One region of the Paracoccus saliphilus genome, then DNA from elsewhere that is predicted to be linked to it. Evidence: riboswitches for the same ligand, from Rfam matches in the RefSeq annotation. Region 1 holds a riboswitch; each other region holds the start of a gene.
The links. A riboswitch is a leader RNA that binds a small molecule or an ion and turns the genes downstream of it on or off. The one in region 1 is predicted to bind cobalamin.
Positions count from the first base shown of each region.

Region 2: it holds a riboswitch for cobalamin, as region 1 does, so the genes downstream of both, JHX88_RS01585 (ABC transporter substrate-binding protein) here and JHX88_RS18150 (ABC transporter substrate-binding protein) in region 1, are expected to answer to the same signal.
Region 3: it holds a riboswitch for cobalamin, as region 1 does, so the genes downstream of both, JHX88_RS21445 (energy-coupling factor ABC transporter permease) here and JHX88_RS18150 (ABC transporter substrate-binding protein) in region 1, are expected to answer to the same signal.
Region 4: it holds a riboswitch for cobalamin, as region 1 does, so the genes downstream of both, bluB (5,6-dimethylbenzimidazole synthase) here and JHX88_RS18150 (ABC transporter substrate-binding protein) in region 1, are expected to answer to the same signal.

Region 1 is NZ_CP067140.1:3,782,159-3,786,859, forward strand. It holds gene nrdE (class 1b ribonucleoside-diphosphate reductase subunit alpha) at 1-1,635, shown strand, start outside; gene nrdF (class 1b ribonucleoside-diphosphate reductase subunit beta) at 1,721-2,677, shown strand; cobalamin riboswitch at 2,745-2,960, shown strand; gene JHX88_RS18150 (ABC transporter substrate-binding protein) at 3,015-4,055, shown strand; gene JHX88_RS18155 (FecCD family ABC transporter permease) at 4,052-4,701, shown strand, end outside.
Region 2 is NZ_CP067140.1:335,315-340,015, forward strand. It holds partial or broken gene JHX88_RS01575 (ABC transporter ATP-binding protein) at 1-480, opposite strand, end outside; gene JHX88_RS01580 (FecCD family ABC transporter permease) at 480-1,541, opposite strand; gene JHX88_RS01585 (ABC transporter substrate-binding protein) at 1,538-2,545, opposite strand; cobalamin riboswitch at 2,701-2,908, opposite strand; gene JHX88_RS01590 (cell wall hydrolase) at 3,143-3,664, shown strand; gene hspQ (heat shock protein HspQ) at 3,791-4,123, shown strand; gene JHX88_RS01600 (ATP-binding protein) at 4,120-4,617, opposite strand; gene JHX88_RS01605 (STAS domain-containing protein) at 4,617-4,701, opposite strand, start outside.
Region 3 is NZ_CP067141.1:92,376-97,076, forward strand. It holds gene cobM (precorrin-4 C(11)-methyltransferase) at 1-457, shown strand, start outside; gene JHX88_RS21440 (cobyrinic acid a,c-diamide synthase CobB) at 647-1,993, shown strand; cobalamin riboswitch at 2,013-2,241, shown strand; gene JHX88_RS21445 (energy-coupling factor ABC transporter permease) at 2,275-2,943, shown strand; gene cobF (precorrin-6A synthase (deacetylating)) at 2,993-3,751, shown strand; gene JHX88_RS21455 (hypothetical protein) at 3,847-4,701, opposite strand, start outside.
Region 4 is NZ_CP067140.1:97,202-101,902, forward strand. It holds gene JHX88_RS00445 (tripartite tricarboxylate transporter permease) at 1-1,122, shown strand, start outside; gene argE (acetylornithine deacetylase) at 1,119-2,315, shown strand; cobalamin riboswitch at 2,386-2,572, shown strand; gene bluB (5,6-dimethylbenzimidazole synthase) at 2,626-3,306, shown strand; gene JHX88_RS00460 (DUF6505 family protein) at 3,356-3,847, opposite strand; gene JHX88_RS00465 (biotin/lipoate--protein ligase family protein) at 3,844-4,545, opposite strand; gene JHX88_RS00470 (Mrp/NBP35 family ATP-binding protein) at 4,551-4,701, opposite strand, start outside.

The DNA.
Region 1 (4,701 bases):
AAGAAAAGCCGGGGAGAACTGATCTCCTGTTTTCTCCTGCGGGTCGAGGACAACATGGAATCCATCGGCCGAGCGATCAATTCCTCGCTTCAGCTTTCCAAGCGCGGCGGCGGTGTGGCCCTGATGCTGACCAATATCCGCGAATCCGGCGCGCCGATCAAAGGCATCGAGAACCAGTCCTCGGGCATCATCCCGGTGATGAAGCTGCTTGAGGACAGCTTTTCCTATGCCAATCAGCTTGGCGCGCGGCAGGGCGCCGGGGCAGTTTATCTGAACGCGCATCATCCCGATATCCTGCGCTTTCTGGATACGAAACGGGAAAACGCCGACGAGAAAATCCGGATCAAGACGCTGTCGCTTGGGGTGGTAATCCCAGATATCACCTTTGAATTAGCCAAGAAGGACGAGGAGATGTATCTCTTCTCGCCCCATGATGTCGAACGCGTCTATGGACAGCCCTTCTCGGATATATCGGTGACGGAAAAATATGCTGAAATGGTGGATGACAAGCGCATTCGCAAGCACAAGATCAACGCAAGGGCGTTCTTTCAGACATTGGCCGAGATCCAGTTCGAGTCGGGCTATCCCTATATCATGTTCGAGGACACGGTGAACCGCGCCAACCCTGTGCATGGCCGCATCACCATGTCGAATCTGTGTTCCGAGATTTTACAAGTAAACGAGGCGTCCCGGTTCAATGACGATCTGAGCTATGCGCATCTGGGTACGGATATTTCCTGCAATCTCGGCTCGCTGAACATCGCCGCCACCATGGACGGCCCGGATTTCGGTGCCACCATCGAGACGGCGATCCGCGCCCTGACCGCCGTCAGTGAGATGTCGGCCATCGACTCGGTGCCTTCGATCCGGCGCGGCAATGACGAGGCGCATGCGGTGGGGCTGGGGCAGATGAATCTGCACGGGTTCCTCGCGCGCGAGCATATCCATTACGGCAGCCCCGAAGGTATCGAATTCACCAGTGTCTATTTCGCCGCTGTCGCCTACCATGCGATCCGGGCGTCGAACCTGCTGGCGCAAGAGAAAGGACGCAGTTTCAGGGGTTTCGATAAATCGACCTATGCCGACGGATCGTTCTTCGACAAATATACCCGCCACGACTGGCATCCGAAGCTGCCCGATGTCGTCCGGGTCTTCGAAGGCATTACCCTGCCAACGCGCGAGGATTGGGCTGCCCTTCGGGAAATGGTGATGAAGCACGGGCTGTACAATCGCAATCTGCAGGCAGTGCCGCCGACCGGCTCGATCAGCTATATCAACAATTCGACAAGCTCGATCCATCCGATCGCCTCGAAGATCGAGATCCGCAAAGAGGGCAAGATCGGCCGCGTCTATTATCCGGCAGCTTTCATGAGCAACGAGAATCTCGAATACTACCGTGACGCCTATGAGATCGGCCCCGAGGCGATCATCGACACCTATGCGGCGGCCACCGAACATGTCGATCAGGGCATGTCGCTGACGCTGTTCTTTCCTGCGGACGCCACGACGCGCGATATCAACCGCGCCCAGATCTATGCGTGGAAGAAGGGGATCAAGACGATCTATTACGTCCGGCTGCGTCAGGATGCGTTGGAAGGAACGGAGGTTCAGGGCTGCGTGTCATGCACATTGTAAGGCTTGCCGCCCGGTGCGGGCGCGCCTTTGGAACAGATATCGAAATCAGGAATGAAGGGGGTTCTTCGATATGAAGGATCAGGTCATGCGGCAACCGCAGCGGGCGGTGAACTGGAACCGGCTGGAGGACGACAAGGATCTCGAGGTCTGGAACCGTCTGACGGTGAATTTCTGGCTGCCTGAGAAAGTGCCGTTGTCCAATGATGTGCAAAGCTGGGCCACCCTGCGCCCGGAAGAACGCAAACTGACCATCCGCGTCTTCACCGGGCTCACGCTGCTGGATACCGTGCAGAACAGCATCGGCGCACCGCTTCTGATGGGGGATGCGATCACCCCGCATGAAGAGGCCGTGCTGTCGAATATCGCCTTCATGGAGGCGGTTCACGCGCGTTCCTATTCCTCAATCTTTTCGACGCTGTGCATGACGAAAGAAGTCGACGAAGCCTTCCGCTGGTCCGAGGAAAACTCGCATTTGCAAGCCAAGGCGCGGCTGATCCTGGATGAATACGAGTCGGACACAGATCCGCTGAAACGCAAGATCGCCAGCGTGTTTCTGGAAAGCTTCCTGTTCTATTCGGGCTTCTACTTGCCAATGTACTGGTCCAGCCGCGCAAAATTGACCAATACCGCCGATCTGATCCGCCTGATCATCCGTGATGAAGCCGTACATGGTTATTATATCGGCTATAAATATCAGCGCGGGCTTGCGCGGCTGGACGAGGCGGATCAGGCAAGGATGAAGGATTTCGCCTTTTCGCTGATCTTCGATCTCTACGATATCGAGGTGAAATATACCGCCGAACTATATGACAGCCTCGGATTGACCGAGGATGTGAAGGCATTCCTGCATTACAACGCCAACAAGGCTTTGCAGAATCTGGGCTATGAGGCGCTGTTCCCGCCGCAGGTCTGCGAGGTCAACCCGGCAATCATGGCCGCCCTTTCGCCCGATAGCGAGAACCACGATTTCTTTTCCGGCTCCGGTTCCTCCTACGTGATCGGCAAGACCATTGCGACGGAAGACGAGGACTGGGATTTCTGAACCGTGATCTGATCAACGGCGCCACGTCATGGTCGACGGAGCCGGTTGACAACACCTCATGCCGGGATAGGTTACCATCGGAAACGGTGCCCGAACGGGCTCAAAAGGGAATCCGGTGCCGCAGGCTTGTCCTGCGAATTCCGGAGCTGCCCCCGCAACTGTAAGCGGCCGTTCCGCCCCATCTGACCCTCGAGGTCAGGGCCACTGTGCGGATGCGCATGGGAAGGCCGGGACCGGAACCAAGGCCGCAAGTCAGGAGACCTGCCGTTCCGGAGCCGCGATCGATGTGGCTTCTCACCCTCATGAAGCCGGGCGGGGTGTCCGGGAAAGGAGCCATATGTCCACCACGACCGGCGGCGCGACCCGCCTTTGCAGCCTGCTTGCGGGCTTTCTTGTCCTGCCAATCGTTCCCGCTTCGGCGCAAGCCACCGGCGATCCGCTCGAGATAGAGAATTGCGGTCGCAAGCTGTCATTTGCATCCGCGCCCGAGCGTGTAGTCTCTATCGGGCAGGGTTCGACCGAGATTTTGCTGTCGCTCGGTCTTGGAAACCGCGTTGTCGGAACCGCGATCTGGCTGGCGCCCCTGCCGGATCAGCTCTCCGAAGAAGGCGATGCCTTGCCACGCCTTGCCGACAACTCTCCCAGTTTCGAGGCGGTTCTCGGCACGCGACCGGATTTCGTCACCAGCCAGTGGATCAATGACATCGGCCCCGGCGAAAGCCGCGTCGGCAGCTTTACGCAATTCGGGGATTTCGACATCCCGGTCTATGTGTCGCCCGCCGAATGCGCCAAGAGTGAATTCAGTGTCGGTAGCGGCGATGGCGCGCGGTCCCGGGCCTGGACTGCCGATCTGCTGCACCGAGAAATCAGGGAATTTGCCGCCATCTTCAATGTCCGGCCCGCTCGTGAGGTACTGATTGCCGAGAACCGGGCAAGGATCGCGAAGGCCGCAGCGGATGTCGAGGCGCTTCGCGGGAATGACATATCGGTACTCTACTGGTTCTCATCCCCCGAACTCGACGGCGAGGCCTATGTAGCGGGACGGTTCGGCGCGCCGGCATGGATTTCGGATGTGATAGGTATCCGCAATGTCATCACGTCAGACCAGGAATGGCCCCTGGTGGGATGGGAAACGATCGCCGGGCTGGATCCTACCGTCATCGTCCTGGGCTCGATGGATCGCCGCAACCTGCCCGGGGACGACGTCGCCGCCAAGCGCGAGTTTCTTCTGAACGATCCGGTCACCAGCCAGATGACCGCGATACGCGCGGGGAACCTGATCGAGATGGATGCGCAATCCATGAACCCGACGCTGCGGGCGGTCGATGGGGTAGAGATCCTCGCGCGGGGTCTGCGCGAGCTTGGCCTGACAGAATGAGTCTTCAGGCCGAGTTGTCACCCCGCCCTCTTCGCCGGCTGCGCTTGCCGGTTTTCGAGCTGATCGCGCTCGTGGCACTGTGTTTCGCGATGGTCGGTGCGGTCGCCATCGGCGACATCACCGTACCGCCAGCCGAAATTCTCAAGATGCTGGGCAACCGGATCTTCGGAATGGATTTTGCCGTCGATCCGATCCGTGAAGGGATCGTCTGGCATTACCGTCTGAGCCGCGCGGCAATGGCCGCTTCGGCAGGTGCCGCGCTGGCGGTTTGCGGCACGGTTTTGCAGGCATTGCTGCGCAACCCGCTGGCGGAGCCTTATCTGCTCGGGATTTCCGCGGGCGCATCGACCGGGGCCGTCCTCGTGATGATACTCGGGATCGGCGCCGGAGCCGTTACCCTGTCGGGGGGCGCGTTTCTCGGCGCCGGCCTGGCCTTCGCCTTCGTGGCGTTTCTGGCGCATGGTTCTGGCGGCGGCACCGAGCGGATCATCCTCGCGGGTATCGCCGGGTCGCAGCTCTTCAATGCCGCGACCTCTTTTATCGTAATCACCTCGGCCAATGCGGAGCAAACGCGCGGTATCATGTTCTGGCTTCTGGGCAGCCTCGGCGGCGTGCGCTGGCCCGATGTCGCCCTTGCCATGCCGGT
Region 2 (4,701 bases), 930 kb from region 1:
CAGCAGAAGTTGCGGGGATTGCGCAAGGGCGCGGGCGATATGAACGCGCTGACGCTCGCCGCCCGACAGGGTGATCCAGTCGCGGGTTTCGAAGCCCTGCATCTCGACCGTCGCCAGCGCGTTGGCGACATGCCGGCTGTCCTCCTCCGACCATGGACGTAACGCGTCCAGCCACGGGGTGCGGCCCAGTTCGACCGCGTCCCGGACGGTTATGCGGTCCGAGGTGTCGGCCTGCTGTGCGACGAAGGCGATGATGCGGGCAATGTCGCGCTGGCGCATACGGGCGAGTTCCTGTCCAGCCAGTTCGATATGACCCTGGGACGGTTTCAGCAATCCTGCCAGCATACGCAGCAATGTCGATTTGCCGGAACCGTTCGGGCCGATCAGCCCCAGAACTTCGCCTTTTTCGACCTCCAGGGTAGCGCCCTGCAGGATGGTCTTGCCGCGTGTGCGCCAGCCCAGATCACTCGCTCGGATCATCACGATGAAGCCCTTCCGCGGATCAGGATCAGGGCAAAGGCAGGGGCCCCGACCAGGGCGGTGACGACCCCGATGGGCAACACCTGACCGGGGATCATGACGCGCGACAGGATGTCTGCGGCGATCAGGAATACCATGCCTATCAGTGCAGAGGCGGGCACCAGCCGTGAATGACGGACACCGACCAGGAACCGTGCGGCATGGGGGACGACAAGCCCCACGAAGCCGATCGAGCCGACGATCGAGACCATCACGGCCGTTGCAATCGCCGCTCCGAGGATCAGAACCGCCTGCACTTGCCGGACCGGTATGCCCAGGGATGCCGCCGATTCCGAGCCGAAGGTAAAGGCGTCCAGTGCGCGAAGATGCCACAGCCCGATCAACAGCACCATCGCGGCAGCGGGGAGCGCCAGCCACACGTCGTCCCATCGCACGCCTGACAGATTGCCCAGCAGCCAGAACATGATCCCGCGGGCCTGCTCGGCATTGGCCGAGCGTGCGATGATGAAAGAGGTCAGGGCATTGAACAACTGTGATCCGGCAATGCCAGCCAGAATGATTTGCCCGGCTCCTCGCAGTCCCGTTCCGCCGCCCGAGAGTTGCGCCAGCAGCGTGACGAGGCCGAAAGCCAGTAACGCTCCCAGCAGGGCACCTGCCGACATCGGCACCATGCCGGCGCCCACGCCTGCCACGGCGATCAGTACCGCGCCTGTCGAGGCTCCGGCCGATATGCCCAACAGATAAGGATCGGCCAGCGCGTTGCGCAACAGCGATTGCAGGATCACCCCGCAGATCGCCAGCGCCGCGCCACAGGCCCCGGCGACCAGAGCACGGGTCAACCGATAGGCCCAGATGATACCCTCGTCGATGGGATCGACGGCATAGCCCGCGTCCCACAGCCGGTTGGCCAATACTTGCAATACCGTGCTCAGCGGAATTCGCGTTTCGCCGATACAGACTCCGGCAAACAGCGCGGCGACCGGAATCGCCGCGACACCGATCCAGCGCATCGCCTGCCGGCCGCGTATAACCGTCTGTGTTCCGGTCAGCGCCAAAGTCATTTCGTCAACGCTTCCATCGCATCAGTCAGGGTTTCCAGGCCGTCGATTAGGCGGATCGAGGCATGCATTGCCTCGGCATCAAGAATGACGATGCGATCTTCCTTCACGGCGGTCATCCGGCTGGTCACCGGGTCCGATTTGAGAAACTCCAGCTTCTTCTCGTGATCGTCGGCCGGGAAGCGCCGACGATCCATTCGGGCAATCACGATGACCGAGGGATCGGCCTTCGCGATGCTCTCCCAGCCCACGGTCGGCCATTCCTCGTCGGATTCGATCACGTTGCGTAGCCCCAACCTCTCGAACATCCATGCCGGAATGCCCTTTTGCCCGGCCACGAAGGGATCGCGTTCCATTTCAGCAGAGGAAAACCAGACCACCGCAGAGGCGTCCAGCAGGTCCATTGCGCGGGCACGCTCGACCGCAGCCGCTTCGCGGGCCTGCAGATCCACGATCAGCTCACTTCCGCGATCCTGCCTATCCATGATTGCGGCCATCTGCTTAATGCTCTTGTAGAGCGTTGCGATGTCGAAAGGTGCCAAGCGCGTCCCATCCGCACCGACAAGATTATCCTTACCTTCGCAATCGGGGGGCATCACATAGGCCGGAATGCCCAGATCGGCGAATTGCTCGCGCGTTCCGACGACCCCTTTCGGGCCGATCATCCATTCGAACATCGTCGGCACGAAGCCGGGACGCTTGTTTACCACCCCTTCAAAGCTCGGGGCGTTGTCCGAGATACGCTCTACTGCCGCATTGGCATCCGCGAATTCCGGCAGCACCGCGTTAAACCAAAGCGCGGTGCCTGCCATCTGGTCCTCTGCACCGAGCGCGTAGAGTGTCTCGGTGGCGGCTTGCCCGATCGACACGATATTCTCCGGAGGGCCATCGAAAGTGATCTCGACACCGCAATTGTCGATGGTCAGTGGATATTCGGTCTCTGCGGCGAGTGCGCCGTTCGTGATCAATGCGCTGATCGCGATCAGCGAAAGGAAAGGCAGGTTCATCTGGAAGCGTCCTTCTGGGATGAGAAGAACGGGGTAGGAAGCCCGCGCAAACTCGCGGCAAGGCAGCGCTCTTGCTGACAAGAGATGATTTGGCGGCATTTCCGCCACAAGCTGTATCCAGTCATCGCTGCTCCTTCCGGGGCACCCCGCCCGGGTTGGTTGACATGACGATGGCAGGTCTCCTGACTTGCGGGTCGCTGCATATCCCGCCTTCCCGGCGCTCGGCTGCGCCAGTGGCTGTCGGGCTATGCTCTCCGCCTACAGTTGCGGGGGCAGTCGCGGAATTGGTGCTACGCACCTCACCACGTTCCCTTTTCACCCGGCGGCCTGACCGTCCCGGGAACCATCATCGACCGGGATGCCGCATGGGAGGTGCAAGGTCAACTAGTTTCGGTCGGGCGCGTGAGAATGTGCTGTCGTTGCGATGCAGCCATCTCTCCATGACACCACCGCATCTGTTGGGGAACGGCGACCCGATGCCGGCCATCATCGGTCATCCTTGTGCGTGAGAGGCTGAAATGGCAAAATGGGAATGTGGCAGTGAATAACAGATCCTGCGTCGAACACGGCCAGGGCAAAAAAACGATAAGGCGGAACATGATCGACAGTGCATCCAAGACGTGGCTCGTCTCGGGCCTTTTAGTGGCGGCTTCCATACTTGCGGGTTGTTCAATGGGCGGTGACAGCAGTCGCAGTCGGCACGGACACACAAAGAAGGATGTGGAATGCATGGAACGTGCCATATTCTTCGAGGCCAACAGATCGAGCCGGCAGGGAATGATCGCCGTTGGTACGGTTGTCATGAATCGTGTCGCGTCGGATGAATTTCCGAACACCGTCTGCGGTGTGGTGGGGCAGAAAAATCAGTTCGCACCGGGTGTGATGACCAGGCCGATGAACTCCAAGGCTTTACCCGATGTGCAGGAGGCCGCGCGGGCGGTGCTGAACGGCGAGCGGCAACCCGGTGTGCGCAACGCCAGGTTCTTCCATACCGCCGGCTACAGTTTTCCCTACAATAACATGCACTATGTCCTCGTTGCGGGCGGCAATGCATTCTACGAGAAGCGCAAGAAGCATTTGGTGACACAACGCGTCCCACCAGCCCCGATTGATCGTTAAGCGGTCAGCCCGGGCGTCTGGTGTTTTCGACGGAGACAAGTGGCGCTGCGGTGGACAGAATCGACTTGCGGCATTAGAACCCCTCCAATTCGGCGAAATGCCATGAATACTAAGGGATCGTTACGCATGCAGGTGCAAAACCGCGTCGCGAAATATTGTCTTGGACAGGTTGTCCGGCACAAGGACCGGCCGTTCCGCGGGGTCATTTTCGATGTCGACCCGGAATTCGCGAACACCGAGGAATGGTATGATTCCATTCCCGAAGACGTGCGGCCATCCAAGGATCAGCCGTTCTACCATCTCTATGCCGAAACCGAGGCGACCTATTATATCGCCTATGTATCAGAGCAGAACCTGGTTCCTGATTCCTCGGGCGAGCCATTGGATCATCCCGAGGTGATCGAGATGTTCGGTGATTTCGAGGATGGCCGCTATCCGCTGCAGGAATTGCTGAATTAAGCGCTCTGCGTGAGAGGGACGCTGAAGGCCAGATAGTTCTTCTGTTCCTCTCGGTAATAGCACAGCGTTTGGGTCAAATCCTGGATGAGGAACCAGCCGAACCCGCTTTCGGAAAGCCCCGAATTTTCGGTCTTTGGCAAGCTGTGCGGCTGCAGGCATTTGTCCGGGAGAGAAATGCCATCATCCGCGACAGCGCAGACGAACCCTCGCTCGGTCCGGACGATGGACAGGTGAATCGTCGGCACGTCCTTCGCAGGAAGGTTGCCATGTCGTGGAACAGCGTGTTCCGCGACATTGTTCAACACCTCTGCCAGAACAAGTTCGAGCCGCCCGATGGTGTCGGGATTGGCTGATTTCGTGAAACGGTTTCGGACGTCTGAGAGCGCTTCGCGGATAGCGAATGGGTTGGCTGTCAGGACCCGATGAAATAGCGGCCATGCCTTGCAAGCGGCGAATTTGCCGGGGTCGGCCTTCTGCCGGTCAATCGAATTCACTATCCGTTCTCCTGCTGTCGCTGAGGGGGCAGGATATGAAACACGGAATCCATTCGTGTCAGCTTGAAAACCCGTTCGACATTG
Region 3 (4,701 bases), on a different replicon from region 1:
CACGCCCGGGGTGCCCTCTTTCGCAGCAGCAGCAGCCGCCTTGCAGACCGAGCTGACCTTGCCCGGCATCGCCCAATCCGTGGTGCTGACCCGCACGCCCGGCCGCGCCTCGGCCATGCCGTCGGGCGAGACGCTGGCCGCCTTCGCCGCCACCGGTGCCACGCTGGCCATTCACCTGTCGATCCATGCGCTGTCCCGCTCGGTGGCCGAACTGATCCCGCATTACGGCCCCGGTTGCCCGGTGGCCGTCATCTGGCGCGCAAGCTGGCCCGATCAGCGGGTGATCCGCTCGACCCTCGCACAGATCGAGGCCGAGGCTGAAGGCATCGACCGCACCGCGCTGATCCTTGTCGGCCCGGCACTGGCGGCCGAGGATTTCGACGACAGCCGCCTCTATGCCGCCGATTACGACCGTCGCTATCGCCCGACCGGCCCTGACCCGAGATTTCCCGAATGATGCCGTTGATCCATCCTACATGCGGGGGGCCAACCCCCCGCCGCCGACCGGTTCGCGAACCAGTAGCGCCCCAACCGGCGACGCCCCTGGATATTTATATGAAGAAGAAGGCGGAAAGGTCTTCTTCTTCATATAAATATCCAAATTCCAACGTGACAATTTCGCTCAACGCGGCAAGTGAGGTGCTCGATGTCCAATAGCCCGCCCCCCCCGGGTCTGCTTGTCTCCGCCCCGTCCTCGGGCACGGGCAAGACGGTGCTGATGCTGGGGCTGTTGGCCGCGCTGCGCACGCGCGGCCTGGATGTGCAACCCTTCAAGAGCGGGCCCGACTATATCGACCCCGCCTTTCATCTTGCCGCTTCGGGAAGCGCTTCGTTCAACCTGGACACATGGGCCATGAGCCCGGGCCAGATCGCCGCACATACAAGCGGAAGAGAGGCGGACCTGGTGCTGGCCGAGGGCTCGATGGGCTTGTTCGACGGGGTGGCGAAACCCGGCGAAACCGGCATCGGCTCCAGTGCCGAGATTGCCGGTCTGATGGGCTGGCCGGTGGTCCTGATCCTCGATGTTTCTGGGCAGGCGCAATCGGCGGCGGCGGTGGCCAAGGGGTTCGCGACGTTGCGCCCCGACATGCCGTTCGCCGGGGTTGTGCTGAACCGGGTCGCCTCGCCCCGCCACGAAGCACTGATCCGGAAGGGCATGGAAGAGGCCGGCATCGCGGTGTTGGGCGCCCTGCCACGACAGGGAAATATCGAGCTTCCAGAGCGGCATCTGGGCCTCGTGCAGGCCGAGGAAACCGCCGGGCTGGAGGGTATCCTGCGCCATGCCGGGGAGTTCATCTCCGCCCATTGCGACCTGGACGCCATCATCGCCGCCGCCGCCACGCGGAACCTGCCGGACACGGCGCCGCATCGGCCGGTGCCACCGCCGGGCGCGCGGATCGCCCTGGCCCGGGACGCTGCCTTTTCCTTCACCTATCCGCATCTGCTTGCGGAATGGCGCAGCCAGGGTGCGACGATCCTGCCCTTCTCGCCCCTGGCCGACGAGGCCCCGGATGAAAGCGCCGATGCCTGCTGGCTGCCCGGCGGCTATCCGGAACTGCATGCGGGCCGTCTCGCCGATGCGGGGCATTTCCGTGACGGGCTTTCCCGCTTTGCCCGGACGCGCCCCGTGCATGGTGAATGCGGCGGCTACATGGCGCTGGGGGCCGGGTTGGTGGATGCGGAAGGGCGGCGGCACCGGATGGCGGGCTTGCTGGGGCTGGAGACCAGCTATCAGAAGCGCCGCATGCATCTGGGCTACCGGCTCGCGCGGCTCAACACCGCCACCCTGCCCGGCCTGGGCGCGGAGGAGGCGCTGCGCGGGCACGAGTTCCACTATGCCACGATCCTGTCGCAGCCCGACGCGCCGCTGGCCCGGGTCAGCGATGCAAATGGCGCCAAAGTGCCGGAAACCGGATCATACCGCGCCATGGAAGGCGGGGGGCAGGTGAGCGGAACGTTTTTCCACCTGATTGCACGGGCACAGAACGCTTGACCCGGCCGCCACGATGATCTTTAGCTGAACCCCTGATCGGTGGCCCGCAAGGACGCAATGATGCGTCGGGCTTCATCGGGAATGGGGAAGGGCATGGCATCCCGCCGCGCCCCAAGCCTCAGCCGCCCCCGCGACTGTATGCGGAGAGCGCGCTTCATCTGCGCCACTGGTTCCTCTGAAGGACTGGGAAGGCCGAAGCCGCGCGACGATCCGCGAGCCAGGAGACCGGCCGTCAGACATAACGCCAACGCCGTCGGGTGTGACGGCACAAGGAGACTGACATGCATATCGAACCCGGAATCGTCACCGGCGCGAAAATCGCGCTGAGCCATGCCACTGCCGCGGCCGCAGCCGGTTATACGCTGAAACTGGCATGGGAGGCGCTGCGCGAACGCGGGCTTGCCTCGCTGGCCGGACGGGCCGTGCTGACGACTGCCGCCGTATTCACCTTCTTCGAGATCATGCCGCATTTCCCCGTCGGCGTCTCGGAGGTGCATTTCATCCTCGGCTCGACGCTGTTCCTGTTGTTCGGGGCGGCACCTGCCGCGATCGGGCTGGCATTGGGGCTGCTGTTGCAGGGGATGCTCTTCGCGCCCTTCGATCTGCCGCAATACGGGATGAACATCACCACTCTGCTGGTGCCGCTTTTCGCGCTTCAGGCGCTGGCGGCGAGGATCATCGCGCCGGGCACTGCCTATGTTGATCTGCGCTACGGGCAGGCCCTGGCGCTGTCCACCGCCTACCAGGGCGGGATCGTGGCATGGGTCGCGTTCTGGGCGATCTACGGCCAGGGGTTTGCCGGTGGAATCCACGGCATCGCCACATTCGGCGCGGCCTATATGCTGGTCGTGCTGATCGAGCCGCTGGTCGATCTGGCGGTGCTGGCCGGTGCGAAATCGCTGCGAGGCCTGCGCGGATCCAGCCTGGTGACGCCCCGGCTGTTCGCCTGATGCATCAGTTGCGGGCGCTTCACCGCCCGCAACCTTCTACGGAGACCAGATGATCGACCTCACCCTGATCGGCATCGGGACCGGCAATCCCGACCACCTGACATTGCAGGCCATTGCCGCGATGCAAGAGGCCGATCTGATCCTGATCCCGCTGAAAGGCGCCGAAAAGGACGACCTGGCCGGGCTGCGCCGGAAGATCTGCGACCGGCATGTCGGACCATCCACCCGGATCGCCGAATTCGCCCTGCCTCGCCGGGACAGTGCCGATCCCGATTATCTGGGCGCCGTGAGCCGCTGGCACGATGCCATCGCCGATGCCTGGCATGCCGAGATCCGCGGCCACCTGCCCAGCCTGTCCGGCCGGGTGGCGCTGCTGGTCTGGGGCGATCCCTCGCTTTACGACAGCACCCTGCGCATCGCCGACCGGCTGGCCCGCGACCTGCTGCTCCGCCGCCATGTCATTCCCGGCATCACCGCGATCCAGGGGCTCTGCGCCGCCCATGCGATACCCCTGAACCGTATCGGCGCGCCGGTCCAGGTCACCACCGGGCGCCGTCTGCGGGATCATGGCTGGCCCGAAGGAGCCGATACGGTGGTGGTGATGCTTGACGGCCAATGCTCGTTCCAGGCTCTGCCACCCGAAGGGCTGAGCATCTGGTGGGGCGCCTATATCGGCATGGACGAGCAGATCCTGGACCAAGGCCCGCTGGCCAAGGCCGGACCGCGCATCGTCGATAGCCGCGCCCGCGCCCGTGCCGCCCATGGCTGGATCATGGATATCTACATGCTGCGCCGCGAGCCCGCCTGACGCGGCCCATCGACACAACCTGTTCTTCTTCCTGCAAGAAGAAGATACGCGGTGCAGGCCTGGATCGGGGGAAACATCCTCCGTCTGAGGCGAACTCAACCGAGGTGGCGATCCGACGCGATCGTGACCCGGTCGCGTCGGGAGGCCTGAACGAAGGGAATGATCTTCTTGTAGACCGACAATGGCGGTCGGACCTGCCCGGAATGCGGGACGAACATGTTTCCCTTGCACAGGGTCGGGTCCAGCGGATTGCCGCCGCAGAGAAGGATGAAGTAATCCATGATCATATCGGCCTGCGCCTCCCTGTTCAGGCCGGAGAAGGCGAGTTTTTCCCAACCGAAGGTGAGGTAGTTGTAATCGGAGGAATCATGCCAGAACCTGCGGATTCGCTCGCGGTTCTTCCGTGTATCCGGCACCGCGTGCTCGCGGATGAACTGTTCCAGAATTCCCGAATTCGCCACGTCGGCCCCGTTCGCCGGTTTCGTGCTGGTCGTGCCGTCCATATTGTCGGCGCTGATCGTCGTCGGCATGGTGACGGGCCGTGTCTCGTGATGGACATGCAGCGGCCGGCTGACGATATCCATGACCGGGCGGTGATCCTTGTAACGGCATTCCCCGGCGAGCCGATCGAGATATTCGAGCAATGACATCTCCAGATGCTCGCTGTAGTTCAATGCCTTGTGATAGCCTAGGCTTGCCCGGGGCTGGGTCTGGTTCTGCCAGACATGGGCAAGCTCGTGGATGAATTTCGCCTGCTGCGTCAGGCTGGCCTGATGGAAGCTGTCCACGAAGGCGGTACCGTTCGCATTGGGCGGGAAATGGATATCGTTGCCGACGGTATGCGGCGATTCCGTCTCATGCGCGCAACCATGCACACGCACCTTTCTCAGGGTGATCTTGCCGTTGAAGACCATGTTCGCGAGGGTCTGCTCTCCCTCGGTCAGGCGCCG
Region 4 (4,701 bases), 690 kb from region 1:
ATCTCGCTCATCTTCCTTGCCGCGCCGCTGGCATTGCTGGCGCTCAATGTGGGGCCACCCGAATATTTCATGCTGATGGTCTTCGCGCTGACGACCGTGGCCGGTGTCTCGGGCAATTCGCTGCTCATGGGTCTGGTCTCGGCCTGCCTGGGGCTTCTGCTGGCAACGGCGGGTGAAGACATGTACGGATCGTTCCGTTTCGCCTTCACCGACGATATGCAGGCGGGCCTTGCGGTGGCGCCGGTCCTGATCGGCCTTTTCGCGCTGCCGGAACTGTTCAAGCTGATCGTGTTCCGCAACCCGCCCAAGGCGCGGGCCATGCAGTTGGGCGATGACAGGGTGAGCCGGAAGGAATTGCGCCCCGTCATCAAATCGCTTTTGCGCGGCAGTTTCATCGGCGTGATCCTTGGGGCGATTCCGGGTATTGGCCCTTCGGCCGCCGCCTTCTTTTCCTACGGCGCCGCGCAGCGGTCGTCGCCAAGGGCCGATAATTTCGGCAAGGGTGAGCTGGAAGGCATCGCCGCATCGGAATCGGCCAATAACGGTGCCTGCGGAGCGACGATGATCCCGCTGCTCGCTCTGGGCGTACCGGGCGACGTCATCACCGGGGTCATGCTGGGTGCCTTCATGATCCAGGGCCTGACGCCGGGGCCGCTGCTGTTTCAGACCAATATCCACGAGATTTACATGCTGTTCATCGGCATGCTGCTGTCATCGGTTCTCCTTTTCGGCGCGGGCAAGCTGACGATGCGCATGTTCACCTATATCGCCAAGATTCCCGCGACCCTGCTGAGCCCGCTGGTTCTGGTGCTTTGCCTTTACGGTATCTACTCCATCGGCAACAGCATGTTCGATGTGATCGTCCTTCTTGCGATGGGTGTGGGCGGGTTCGTGATGTATCTCTTGAACATTCCTGCAGCGCCTTTCCTGATCGCCTTTATCCTCGGCCCGATGATCGAAGAGAACCTGCGGCGCGCTCTTGCCATCTCGCGTGGCGATCCCACGGTGCTTTTGTCATCGCCGATCACATGGATCTTCGCGGCCCTTGTCCTGTTCGTGGTGGGCCTCACGATCCGGCGCGAAATTAAGAAAGCCAATGAAAGAAAGGCACGTTTCCAATGAAGGACCTGTCGGGCGCAATCAGCCAGCATCCGCGGCTTGGCGATGCAAAGGATCACCTGAAGACCCTGATCGGGTTCGATACGACCAGCCGCAATTCGAACCTGCCATTGATCGACCACATGGCCGAATTTCTCGAGGTTCTGGGAGGCAAGATTACACGGTTGCAGGATGAGACAGGGCAAAAAGCCAACCTGATTGCCCGTTTCGGTCCACCTGAAATCTCCGGAATCGTCCTTTCCGGCCATACGGACGTTGTCCCCGCGGGTGGAACCAACTGGACCACCCCACCCTTCGATGCCGATGAACGTGATGGCCGGATCTTCGGTCGCGGCAGTTGCGACATGAAGGCGTTCGCGGCCTGTGTCATGGCGGCAATGCGCGATATCGATCAGATCGAACTGTCCCGCCCGCTCTACCTCTGCTTTTCCTATGACGAGGAGGTGGGTTGCCTTGGCGCACCGCAGATCGCGCGCTATCTGAAAGAGCTGGATGTGCCGCCAAGTTTTGCCGTGATCGGAGAGCCGAGCGATATGAAGCTGGTCGCCGGTCAGAAAGGCAAGATCGCCATGCGCGCCACTTTCCACGGCACCAGCGGGCATTCTTCGTTTGCTCCGGCGCATGTCAACGCCGTGGCCTATGCGGCCCGCGCGGTCTCGATGATCGATGCACGGGCGCGCCGCTATGAGACGGAGGGACCTTTCGATCCGGCCTTTACCGTGCCGCATGCCACATGCCTGGTCACGATGATCGACGGTGGGGTTGCCACGAATGTCACCCCGGACCGCTGCAGCTTCACGTTTGAGTTGCGGAGTATCGACGAATTGGCAGCGCAGGCTGATCTTGATGAACTGCTGACCGAGATTCGCGAAACGCTGGAGCCCGAGATGAAAGCCGGGCATCCCGATGCCGGAATCCGGTTCGAACGCATTTTTGCCTATCCGGCCATGGGTGACGCGCGTGGAACAGATGCTTTTGCTGAACTTCGGCCGGTGATGCCGGAATATTCCGGCAAGGTGTCATATGGGTCGGAAGGTGGCGTTTTCGAGGTGGAAGGCGGCATTCCCTCGATCATTGTCGGCCCTGGTTCGATTGAACAGGCACATAAGGCGGACGAGTTCGTCGAGATCGACCAGTTGAACCGCTGTCTGCATTTTCTCGACAATCTTCTGGATCAGGTCGGTATCCAGAAATAACCTGCCCTTGATCCAAGCTTTGAGATGACAAGCCGATGACGGGATCGGCTTGTCTCGATGCGGCAGGGCTTCTACAGTCCACCCGTCTGGTGCCATGGCCTTTCCGGGGCCTGGAGAATCGGGAACGCGGTGCAATTCCGCGACGTGCCCAACGCTGTGAGGCGGATGGCGCAGCAAAGGCCACTGACCCTTCGGTTGGGAAGGCGCTGCGCCGCGTGAAGCCGAGTCAGAAGACCGGCCAGGCAGGATGGATCTTTCCCGTGCGGACGACGGGAGGGTCGTCAATGTTGCCGAGACAGGGGAGAATGTCATGCCGCAACCCTCCGTTCCCGCACCCGCGGGCAGGTTTTCTGATGATGAGCGTGAGGCGGTATATCGCGCGATCCACACTCGCCGCGATGTCCGCGGCCAGTTCCTTCCCGATCCGATTCCCGAAGAACTGCTTCGGCGGCTTCTGCTTGCGGCCCATCACGCACCCTCGGTTGGGTTGATGCAGCCGTGGAATTTCATCGTGATCGAAGACTCATCGGTGAAATCGCGTATTCGCGACGCCTTCGATCACGCCAATGAAACAGCGGCCAATCTGTTCCCGGCAGAGCGTCGTGCACTTTACTCGAAGCTCAAGCTGCAAGGTATTTCCGAGGCGCCCGTGAACCTGTGCGTCACCTGCGACCGGTCGCGCGGTGGTGACCTTGTCCTGGGACGGACCCATAATCGCGATACCGATCTCTATTCTACCGTCTGCGCTGTGCAAAATCTCTGGCTTGCGGCGCGGGCGGAGGGGATAGGTCTCGGTTGGGTCAGCATCTTTGATGATGCCGATCTGCGGTCAATCCTGCATCTTCCCGAACATGTGGTTCCCGTCGCCTATCTTTGCCTTGGCCATGTCGTGGAGCTTTACGAGGAACCCGAATTGCAGGCACGAGGTTGGGCGTCCCGGCTTCCTCTGGATGACCTGATTTTCCGCGATAGGTGGGGGGAAGCGCGGTGAGGCGGGCCAGACGCGACGACGCCATGCCCGGAAAGGCGGCCAGATCAATTCAATCGGAGCCCGACTCGTCCGTTGAGCCGTGAATGGCGAATTGTTCCAGCCCGGCGTCCTTGGTTTCGATGACGCGATAGGCCTCCCTCACCCCGGACTGGGTCAGTTCACGGGCGACGGTCAACAGGGTATTAGGCGGATGATCCTCGCATAGATCGGTCATCTGGGCGATTTCCTCTGCGGCGACCGGGCGGGCCTGATCTACCGAGGGAGCGCCGTGATAGGTGACGAAATGTTCGGCCAGCAAATCGGTGAGGGCGGTCAATTCGCCCGGCGCGACCGTGGTGACCGCGACAAAGGTTACCCGCCCGCCGGTTTCCAGGCCCAGCCAGCCATTGGCAAAGGCCTGCCGCGCCTTGCCGGTCAGATCGGCATCGGTCCAGTCGGAAAACTCGAAGCCGCCAGAGATGCACCACTCGCCGGTTCGGGCCGGGTTGGCATAGACACGCTGATCGCTTTCGTCGAAATGGATCGCTCGGGCAAGATTCATGGGGCGGTCTCCAGCAGATCGGTAAGCGGGATCAGATGGGTGCTGTCTCCATCGCGCAGCAACATGCCGAAATCCGTGTCGATTCCGACGAAGACGCCACGACGTCCGGATTGTTCTGTCTGTTCTCCCAGCCCATGCGCCAATGCTTGCCAATCGTCATGCAGGGGACGGTTGCCCCGATCTTCCCAACGATCGATCCAGTTCAGGCAGTGGCGTGCCCAAGCTTCCACCAAGATAGGAGACGAGACATCGGCGCAACCTTCGACATAGAGCCATGTCTGGTCGGGAGTATCGCCGGGACGGTCGGTGGAGGGGATCAGCGGCAGGCTAAAGCCGATCACCAGCCAGTCGGGAACGGCCTGCGGTTCTGGGTGCGAGGCAACCGCGCGGAACCGGCCACAGCTTGCGCCATTGATCCGAATGCCGCCGTTCCAGTCCAGGTGCACCGCGATTTCCGGCGGGGCGAGGGCGCCGAGGGCATTCTGAAACCCGACCCCGCATAGCGGCAGCATCGCCATGGCCTGCGCCAAAGGTACTTCGGGGGCAAAGACCAATGCGCCTTGTAATTCATCTGCCGCCAGCCGGTAACAGACGAGCCCGGCATCGCACCCTTCGGCGGCACGCAAGCAGGCGTGCCGGATGGCATCGCCCGTTGTCGGCTCACCCCGCATCAGCGGAGGAAAGGAGAGCTCCTCGATCGCGGTCACGCCACCTCCTTGGCAACCAAGGCTGAGGCGATGTCATGAAACGCCCTTGCTTGCGCGCTGTCGGGCTGGCTGACGGTGATCGGTGCGCCACCATCCGAGGCCAGCCGGATCTGAAGATCCAACGGCACCTCGGCGAGCAGGGGGACA